3 regions of the Paenibacillus kyungheensis genome follow, and region 2 is predicted to be linked to each of the others. Evidence: predicted binding sites of a transcription regulator. Region 2 holds the regulator's gene; each other region holds the start of a gene.
What was found. The regulator Rex, encoded in region 2, represses fermentation and respiration genes when NADH is low (regulators of the CRP and FNR family bind a similar motif). The targets are predictions, from matches to a motif close to TTGTGAAATATTTCACAA.
Positions count from the first base shown of each region.

Region 1 (3,287 bases), 1.4 Mb from region 2:
AACGTACCCAGCATCATAATCAGCAGTACAAATCGTACATTTTGTAGACGATCACTATAAAATCCCCAAAATGGATTAGCAAGTAACGAGATTAGCGGGCCGATAGCCATCAGAGCCCCAATCTCACTCTGGCTCATCCCGATATCTTGCAGGTATAATTGAAAAAAGCTTGTGAAAATAACCAGTGTTCCATATATAAAAAAGGTAAACCATCGCAATGGTGTAAAAGTAGTGTTGTTTATATTCGGATGCAAAGCCAGCCAATCCTTTCATCAGACATTTCATTCACTGTAGCATGTGTTGAAAAGGGATACAAACCAATTTTGTTTATTTTTGGAGTAGAAAGGATAATTGATCATGCGATCCTCTTTGAAATATACAGGTATTATTTTAGCAGGCGGTCAATCTAGCCGTATGGGTCAGAATAAAGCGTTATTAACTATTGCTGATCATACCATTATTGAACGTGTAGCCAAAGCGTTACAGCCAGTAGTCTCTTCATTATGGATTGCAGGGAATCATACGGCGGATTATTCATTTTTGAATATCCGTAGTGTGCCTGATCGTTTTCCCGGACAAGGGCCGCTTGCTGGTCTACATGCAGCACTATCACAGATTAGAAGCGAGTGGTATGTAGTCAGTGCTTGTGATTTACCTTTTGCCAGTACTGTATTGATGCAACAGCTTATAGAACATACCGATATCAAAAGGATACAAGCGATTATTCCGATGCAAGCCGGGCGTATTCACCCATTATATGCTGTCTATCACCATAGTGTATTGCCGTCACTACAACTAGCGTTAGAACATAACCAATTACGTGTACGAGATTGGTTAGATCAGCAACAGGTACATTACGTAGAGATCGAATCATTATACCAATCACAGAGCAAGTTACAGTCTTCTTTTCAAAGTATATCGGAGTATAGCTTATATAATATGAATGATCCACAGTCGTATGAGCAGGTTTTGCGTATTTTGAAGCAATATCCTTCTTTATTGTAGCCAGTCTGTGGCATAAGTCCTTTTGAAAGCGTGACAAACATGACTATTTTATGAACGTATGCGTAATTTACCCCTAATTCGTAGAAAATAGAGTACAATGAAGACATAACATAAAGTCAAGTGATGAACTACAACGTATACGTTTACTAACGATCAGACCTATATATTGCTTCAAACCTTTGATGTCGGAATTCAATTATTTAAATATGTGAATATTATCACAAGGAGTGATGTAAGATGACTATGTATACAGAACTGGAAACGCATCAATCTCGCCAAGAATGGTTGTACAGTCGTGTAATGACGTATCGTCTGCTTAGTGAAATGTTAGAGCGCAAACCCACATTGTCCAAGTTGATCGAATGGAAAAAAGAAGCTTCCAAAATCAACCGTCTATTTACCAATAACTATGCTTTGCTGAATACGCTAGAAAATACGATGTTAAACGATATTATGCAATATGCTCGTCAAGAATGTGCAGAATACAGCCAGTTGTTCGAGCAAGATCAACAGGTCAGTTATCCACCTCAAGCGTCGTATTATGTGACAAATGAGCAAGGACGTACCGCTTATGAAGCTGTAGTCAATGCAGTATATGCACGTGCAGGGATTGCTTTCAAAAAAATGGATCACGAAACAGATGATCATATCGGTATTGAGTTAGAATTTATGGCATTATTAGCTGAGCGTTCTGCGGAGACAGATATGCATTCATCTAACCGTAAAATGATCGCTCAAATGCAAATTGAATTTTTGGAACATTATTTAATTCCGTGGGTTCCTTCATTCTGTGCTGAACTTGGTAAAACCACATGCAGTCCATTGTATCGTGAATGGGCTCAGATGCTACCGACATATCTGCAAAATGATTTGCAAGAACTTCAAAAGATTGTTACTCGCTTAACGTAAAGAGTATTCCCTATTTCATGAAGAGTGTTATCTGAAATAGGGATTTTTTTTATCTTATACAGAAATAAGTAATTTTTTTCCAATTAGATGTGTCAAATGAGTTGCTGTGGTCTAATGATTGATAAGGGAGGTTTACTGCCTTGAATAAATATCATTGCCTCAAACAATGTATTGTCGTAAAAGCAGTAGACAGAAAAGCGGAATTTCCATCGCTCGATTGGGCGCGTCAGTATGCGTTAAAAGAATTAGTGCCACAAGAAATTAATTTTGTGGTAAGCGATGGGGATACAGGTCATATTTATATGGATGTTCGATTTGGTTCGCACACCAAAATCCCCTGAGTGTATTATGACTCAGGGGTTATTTTTATGTGCTGAAGGATATGTTGTACGTCTTGTAGATCTACTTTACCAGCGATCGGTTGAAGGGCACATGCACTTCCGCAAGCAGCGCCATATCGAAGCATCTCAGCCAGTTCTGCTCCGCGATAAGCGGCTGTTACCATACCTGCTGCCATCGCATCTCCACTACCAAGCGCGCTCACAATATCAAGCTGTGGCACATGCAGTCGATAACGTGCAGAGCCTTGAGCAGCTATCGCGCCATGTTTGCCTAAAGAGATCGTAGCCATTTGTACCCCATGATCCAGCATAGCGGTTAATACATCGTCTAAGGTCTGGTCAGAATAGTGATCAGCCGTAGGAATGCCCGCCCATGCGCAAGCTTCATCTTCATTAGGCTTCACCAGATCAGGAGAAGCTTGTAAGCCGTAACGTAATGCTTCTCCACTTGCATCTAGTGCTGTTTGGGCACCCTGTGCTTTGGCGATCTGAATCAGTGTAGCATACAGATCAGCAGGGCAACCTTCAGGAATACTACCGGAAAATAATACCCATGCTGACGTACGGGCTGCTTTTTCAATCTGCTGTTCCAAAAGGATCAAAGATTCAGGGGTGACATACGAAGAAGCTTGCTCGATCAATTCTGTCTGTGTACCTTGTTGTTGATCCAGTACAGTGATCGCCAGCCTTGTCTCGCCTTGGACTTCGATAAATTCACAGCGTACGCCTTCTTGTTGCAACAGAAATTGCATTTTCTGTCCATTGTAGCCTGCCACAAACCCTGTCGCTGTCACGGATTCACCAAGAGTATGAATCACACGTGCAGCATTGATCCCTTTGCCACCAGGAACAGTAATCCCCGGTAAGCGGTGCACCTGATCCATATGAAAAGCAGGAGCACGATAAATAATATCTAGTGCTGTATTTAACGTAACTGTTGTAATCAAATATGATTCACCTCTTACGCAATCAATTTAAGTCCTATCGCTGACGCAATAATCATCGCGATAAATAAAATCCGCAGTCCACTTT
Region 1 covers NZ_CP117416.1:4,651,256-4,654,542, reverse strand. Annotated here, with positions in the region: gene PQ456_RS20200 (MFS transporter) at 1-254, opposite strand, end outside; gene mobA (molybdenum cofactor guanylyltransferase) at 358-1,005, shown strand; gene PQ456_RS20190 (TorD/DmsD family molecular chaperone) at 1,243-1,914, shown strand; gene PQ456_RS20185 (hypothetical protein) at 2,055-2,255, shown strand; gene PQ456_RS20180 (1-phosphofructokinase family hexose kinase) at 2,261-3,202, opposite strand; gene PQ456_RS20175 (DMT family transporter) at 3,217-3,287, opposite strand, start outside.
Region 1: the regulator Rex is predicted to act here: its motif matches at 1,212-1,229, upstream of PQ456_RS20190 (TorD/DmsD family molecular chaperone).

Region 2 (3,287 bases):
CAGTGGTACGAGATGATCTGCGTCAATTTGTGAAGCTGGAAAGTACAGATACAGTCTACTGGTATGAAGCTAATGGGAATTACCGTAGCAAGTCTTTACAGATGTATGCTGTACCGGTAGATGTGAGCAAGCAATTGAAAGAGTACTTTTTTGATAAAAAGAAAAGTATTATTTTGACATCAGCGACATTATCAATAGAAAAGAAATTCCAATATATGATTGAACAGTTAGGGCTTGTAGAAGCGGAAAAAGAAGGTCGATTGATGACCGAACAGTTATCTTCACCTTTCAATTATCGTGAGCAATCGCTGTTGTTAATTCCGCGCGATTTTCCAAGTGTCAAAGGCAGTGTTGGTGATGCGTTCTTTGTAGATACGTTAGCGAACTCATTAGCGGAGACTGCCAAAGCGACCAATGGACGAATGATGGTGTTATTTACCTCTTATCGGATGCTCAAGCAGGTGTATGAGCCATTGAAAGAGAAGTTATCACATAGCGATATTGCAGTATTTGGACAAGGGGTCGATGGAGGAAGTCGTACCAAGCTCACTCGAAGATTCCAAGAGCGTTCAGCTTCGGTGTTACTGGGTACAAGTAGCTTCTGGGAAGGAGTCGATATTCCAGGCGAAGCATTAACCTGTCTGGCAATCGTACGTTTACCTTTTCAACCGCCCAATCATCCATTGCTTGAAGCCAAAAGTGAACGGCTGAAAAAAGAAAAGAAAAATCCATTTATGAAATTATCTGTACCGCAAGCAGTTATCCGTTTCAAACAAGGTTTTGGTAGATTAGTACGGACATCTAGTGATCGGGGAATCGTTATTGTCTATGACACTCGTGTGATCGAGTCCTATTATGGCAAGCATTTTCTATATTCATTGCCCGGTCCCAAAATGGAACATATGCCGACAGAGCAGATGGTACCCCGTATTACAGAATGGCTTAGCCAGGCCGAACCTGAAAAGGAAACTGTAAATCAAGAGGGGGAGCAAGCATGAAATCCGACAAAATATCAGAAGCAGTCGTGCGAAGACTACCTGTATACCTTAGATATCTGAACGAACTTCACACACGTGAAGTTCCTACAGTGTCTTCGCAAGAACTGGGACAAAAACTAGACTTGAATCCAGCACAAATTCGCAAAGATTTAGCTTATTTTGGAGATTTTGGACGTAAAGGGATCGGTTATGATGTATCATATTTGATTGAGAAAATACGTCATATTTTAAAATTAGATCAACAAATCAATGTGGCACTTGTAGGCGCTGGTAATCTAGGGCATGCCCTTTCTAACTATAATATGTATCTAAAAGAAACAATGAAAATCGTAGCTGTGTTTGATTCCAACGATTCGAAAGTAGGCTCTTTAATCAATACATTAGTCGTCCAGCCTATTGATGAACTTGGAATTACAGTCAAAGCGAGAAGTATTCGTATCGGAATTGTTACAGTGCCTAATGTTGAAGCACAGCGTGTAGCGGATCAGTTAATTGAAGCAGGGGTTGAGGCTATTTTGAACTTTGCACCGATTATTTTGAAAGCTCCACCGCATATTCGTGTGCATACTGCTGATTTTACAACGGATTTATTAAGCCTTGCCTATTATCTGGAAGATGGAAAGGAACATGAAACTAATGAATAACACCTCGAACAAATGGGTCATCAAAAACGGTATGTTTGCTGTAATGAGCGAAGAGAAATCAATGCTTTTTGGACATATGGTGATTGAAGATGGATGGATTACGTATCTTGGAGAAGAAGAACCTGTGATCGAAGAAGACACAACCGTAGTGGATGGCAATCATTTGTTCTTTATTCCGGGTCTAGTCAACAGTCATGGTCATGCAGCGATGTCGTTGTTACGCGGATATGGAGATGATCTTGCTCTACAAGTATGGTTACAAGAAAAAATGTGGCCGATGGAAGCGAAATTTACAAGTGACGATGTATACTGGGGAACTGCTCTGTCTGTATTAGAAATGTTAAAAGGCGGTACAACTACATTCCTCGATATGTATGATCGCTCAGAACGTGTAGCCGAAGTGGTAGAACAATCGGGTATGCGTGCAGTATTGATGCGTGGTGTAATCGGCTTGTGTTCAGAAGAAGAACAAAAGCAAAAGCTAAAACAATCAATCGACTTTGCACGTGATTGGCATGGTCAAGCGAATGGACGTATTACAACGATGATGTCTCCACATGCACCTTATACTTGTCCACCTGCATACATCGAACAATTTGTACAAGCAGCTCATGATTTGGATTTGCCGCTGCATACACATATGTCTGAGACACTAGCAGAAGTTCAATTAAACGTTACAGATTATGGATTACGTCCTGTAGCTCATTTGGAGAAATTAGGATTTTTCACTCGTCCAGCATTGTTAGCGCATGCTGTTCATTTGAATGATGAAGAGATCGAAGTACTTGCTGAGAATAAAGTAGCGATTTCTCATAACCCGGGTAGTAACCTCAAATTAGCAAGTGGTGTAGCACGTGTGCCGGATCTGTTGCGTGCAGGCGTTGTTGTGTCTTTGGGAACAGATGGCCCGGCAAGTAATAACAATCTGGATATGTTTGAAGAAATGCGTTTGGCTGCTCTTATTCACAAAGGAGTATCCGGCGATCCAACAGCTGTGCCTGCATTAGAAGCATTGAAAATGGGTACTGAATACGGTGCAAGATCTGTATTTTTGAATGATGTAGGTACATTCGCTGTAGGAATGAAAGCTGATATTACAGCACTTAATGTAGATCAACCGCATTTCTTACCACGTACTGATTTTATTTCACATACAATCTATTCTGCATCTGCCAAAGATGTATTGCATGTCTGGGTAGACGGTAAGCAATTGATCAAAGACGGTATATCATTAACATTGGATGAAGAAAAAATTCGTCATGAAGCCCAAAGTGCTTTTGAAGGTTTGCTTAAACGCTAACTGGAAGTCGATAGGAAAGGATGGCGTGTTTTGCGAAATTTGGGAAGTGGTAAGTGGATTGCAATCATTATCGTTGTATTGGGATTGCTGATTTTAGGTGTAAATCAATTTTATGTACATGTAATGGCAAAGCCATGGAGTAAAGAACAACTGGCTATTAATAGCGCACAGGAAAAAGCGGATATTGTATCTGTGACGCGTACGTTCAATTCCGTCTGGACAGATAGTTCAACGTATTGGGTCGTAGAAGGTAAAAATACAGCACAAGAAGATCTAATGGTCTGGGTCAAATTTAATATAGACGGTTCGGTAGCAGAAGGAGCTAATGCAGTGCATGTTGAGAAA
Region 2 covers NZ_CP117416.1:3,261,447-3,264,733, reverse strand. Annotated here, with positions in the region: gene dinG (ATP-dependent DNA helicase DinG) at 1-998, shown strand, start outside; gene PQ456_RS13920 (redox-sensing transcriptional repressor Rex) at 995-1,642, shown strand; gene PQ456_RS13915 (amidohydrolase) at 1,635-2,942, shown strand; gene PQ456_RS13910 (cell wall elongation regulator TseB-like domain-containing protein) at 2,973-3,287, shown strand, end outside.

Region 3 (3,287 bases), 350 kb from region 2:
CTGCTCCTATTGGTAATCCTTTAAGCATCGTTGCAAAAGCTACGCCGAATAACAAAGGCGGTAACAAACTACCGAAAAAGATACACATATCCCACGTTTTGCTCCATGTAGAATGACCGACTTTACCACGAAATTCAAAAGCAACACCACGAGCGATCAAAGCCAGCAATAAGGCTACAAAAGGAAGATAAAAGCCGCTAAACATTGTCGCATACCAGTTCGGAAATGCCGCGAACATCGCTCCGCCTGCTGTAATTAACCATACTTCATTACCATCCCAGAAAGGCCCAATTGAGTTAATTAGCATACGACGTTCCATATCATTACGAGCTAACAACTGTGTAGACATACCAATCCCAAAATCAAAACCTTCTAAAAAGAAAAAACCAACAAACAATACAGCGATCAATACAAACCATACTTCATTAAGAGATAGCATGTTTCAACTCCTCCATTTCAAACGGATCATTGGAATGATCGTCATGGGAATGCTCATCACCCGGGCCTTTTTTTATTTCACGAACAAATAAAATCACTGTGATTGCTCCAAGAACGGTATAGACCAGAGTAAACGTAATCGTCGAAAATAACACAGAACCTGCGGATACACTTGGTGATACACTATCTGCGGTAGTCATGAGTCCAAATACTGTCCATGGTTGACGACCGACTTCTGTCATAATCCAACCGGATGTATTGCCGATAAAAGGTAACGCAATCCCATACATCATCGCATACCAATACCATTTCGGTGCTTGCTCTACTTTGCGTCGGAACATTAGATACACACCATAAGCAGATAGAGCGATCATTAACATGCCGCTAGCCACCATAATACGGAAACTCCAAAATGTTGTTTTGACAGGTGGTATGTAATTGCCTTCGCCATATTTTTGCTCATACTGAGCTTGAAGTTCTTTCATCCCTGTCACAGAACCTGTGAATTTGCCATACGATAGATAACTGAGTAATCCTTTAAGTGGAAAGTTAATCTCGAATGTATTTTGTTGCATCTTGGTATCAATTCCACCTACTAACATCCAGGGTGCTTTTTCAGCAGTAGTGTTCCATACCCCTTCAGCAGCAGCCATTTTCATCGGTTGCGTTTCTACTAGATATTGAGCTTGAGAGTGACCGCTAAAAGCTACTCCTAACGATGATACAATGCCTACAATAATCGCAATTTGAAATGACTTGCGGAATACTTCAATATCTTCACGCCGCAGCATTTTATATGCGCTGATTCCTGCCATAAGAAAGGCTGAAGTAACAAAAGCACCAAATACGGTATGTGGAAATTCAACCAACACCTGACCGTTGGTAATAAGAGCAAAAAAGTCATTCATTTCGGCACGTCCATTATTGATCGTGAATCCGACAGGATGTTGCATAAATGAGTTCGCTGTTAATATCCAGAATGCCGATAATGTTGTTCCGAACGCTACTAACCAGATACAGAGTAAATGTACTTTGGCAGACAAGCGTTCCCAACCAAAGATCCATAATCCAATAAAAGTAGACTCCAGAAAAAAGGCAAATAAAGCTTCTACTGCAAGTGGTGCACCAAACACATCACCTACAAAACGTGAATAATTAGACCAATTCATGCCAAATTGAAATTCTTGAAAAATCCCTGTAACTACCCCAACAGCAAAGTTGATCAAAAATAGCTTGCCCCAAAACTTGGTCATTACTTTGTACTGATCTTTTTTAGTGATAACATACATCGTTTCCATAATAGCTACCAATAATACGAGCCCAATCGATACCGGTACAAAGAAAAAGTGAAATACGGTCGTTAGTGCGTACTGAATCCGGGATAGCATAAGAACATCCATCCGATAACTTCCTTTCTTTTCTGAAAATTGATTAAAAAACTAAATACATTGTAGTCAAAAAGTCATAGATACGATTGTGATTAAAATCACAAATTTTCTTTGAAAATGTAACAAAAAGTGACAAAATGTGATTGAGATCACAAAATAAAAAAAGCCGATGAAATTCATCGACTTTGAGATCACTACTTTTATGCTATTTATTTACATGATAACAACTTAATGATAGATCGCTACTAATATTAATGGCCCGATAAAAGAAGACACAATCGCACTGATCGTTAATGCTAATGATCCCATAGACACTGCTATTTCTCCGTGTTCAAGAGCTTTAGCTGTTCCCAGTGCATGGGATGAGACACCTAGCGCAATGCCGACACTAATCGCATTTTTAACCCGAAATAATTTCAGGCAACCAAGCCCCAAAATAACCCCTGTAAAGCCAGCAATCATTACAAATACAGAAGTAAGCGAAGCTTCTCCACCTAGATTATTCGAAATTTGAAGAGCAACAGGTGTCGTAACAGACTTAGGAATAATAGAAATAATATAAGGTTCACTGAATCCTAATACCAAAGCCATACCTACTCCGCTCAGCATTCCTACGACAACACCAATCAGTGAACTTCCCAGAATAGATAACCCGTACTGCTTGAACAAATGTCGTTGTCGATACAGCGGATAAGCTAATGCTACCACAGCAGGCCCCATTAATTTACTAATCCATTCTCCACCGATCATATAAGTAGAATACGAAGTATGCGTAAGTAGTAAAATAACAACAATCATAAAAGTGGTTGTTAGTACAGGAATTAGAATCGATATCCGTACATGTTTGTACAATAGACTAGCTACAACATATAGCGCCAACGTCATCACAATCATTAATAAAGCTATACCTATATTCATTTGTGCTGATCTCTACTTTCATAGATCAATTTGTGTTCAGGTATAGGAGCAGGCGATTGTGTATTGGATTTGGATCGATCAGCCAGTGCAATAAGCCACTGTGCTACAAAACCTGTAATTCCGATCGTGAACAATGTACTAATAACAACAATTAGAATCAATAATAGTCCTTTACCTGCAAATAAATCGAGATGCTCTATAACTCCTACTGTCGCCGGGATAAAAAACAACGGTAAATAGAACAGTAAAGTATTGGCTCCTGTCTGAATCCACTTTTCAGGAAAAACATTTAACATTAATAAAGCAAATAATAACAACATTCCTAGCACACTGCCCGGTATAAACAAATGAAAATATTGCTGAATTAACGTTCCAATTATGTAAAATAGGTATAACACAGCAATTTGAAGCACCATTTTAATAATCTTCATACGTATAGCTCTCCTTTGTCTTTCACTCTCTATCTCTATATCTCTTTTGGTGTAAAACCTCTCCAAGTTTTACCCTTATAGCAAGATCACATCAAAAAGATCATCCTCTTCT
Region 3 covers NZ_CP117416.1:2,910,430-2,913,716, forward strand. Annotated here, with positions in the region: gene cydB (cytochrome d ubiquinol oxidase subunit II) at 1-439, opposite strand, end outside; gene PQ456_RS12365 (cytochrome ubiquinol oxidase subunit I) at 426-1,838, opposite strand; gene PQ456_RS12370 (LrgB family protein) at 2,055-2,744, opposite strand; gene PQ456_RS12375 (CidA/LrgA family protein) at 2,741-3,175, opposite strand.
Region 3: the regulator Rex is predicted to act here: its motif matches at 1,913-1,930, upstream of PQ456_RS12365 (cytochrome ubiquinol oxidase subunit I).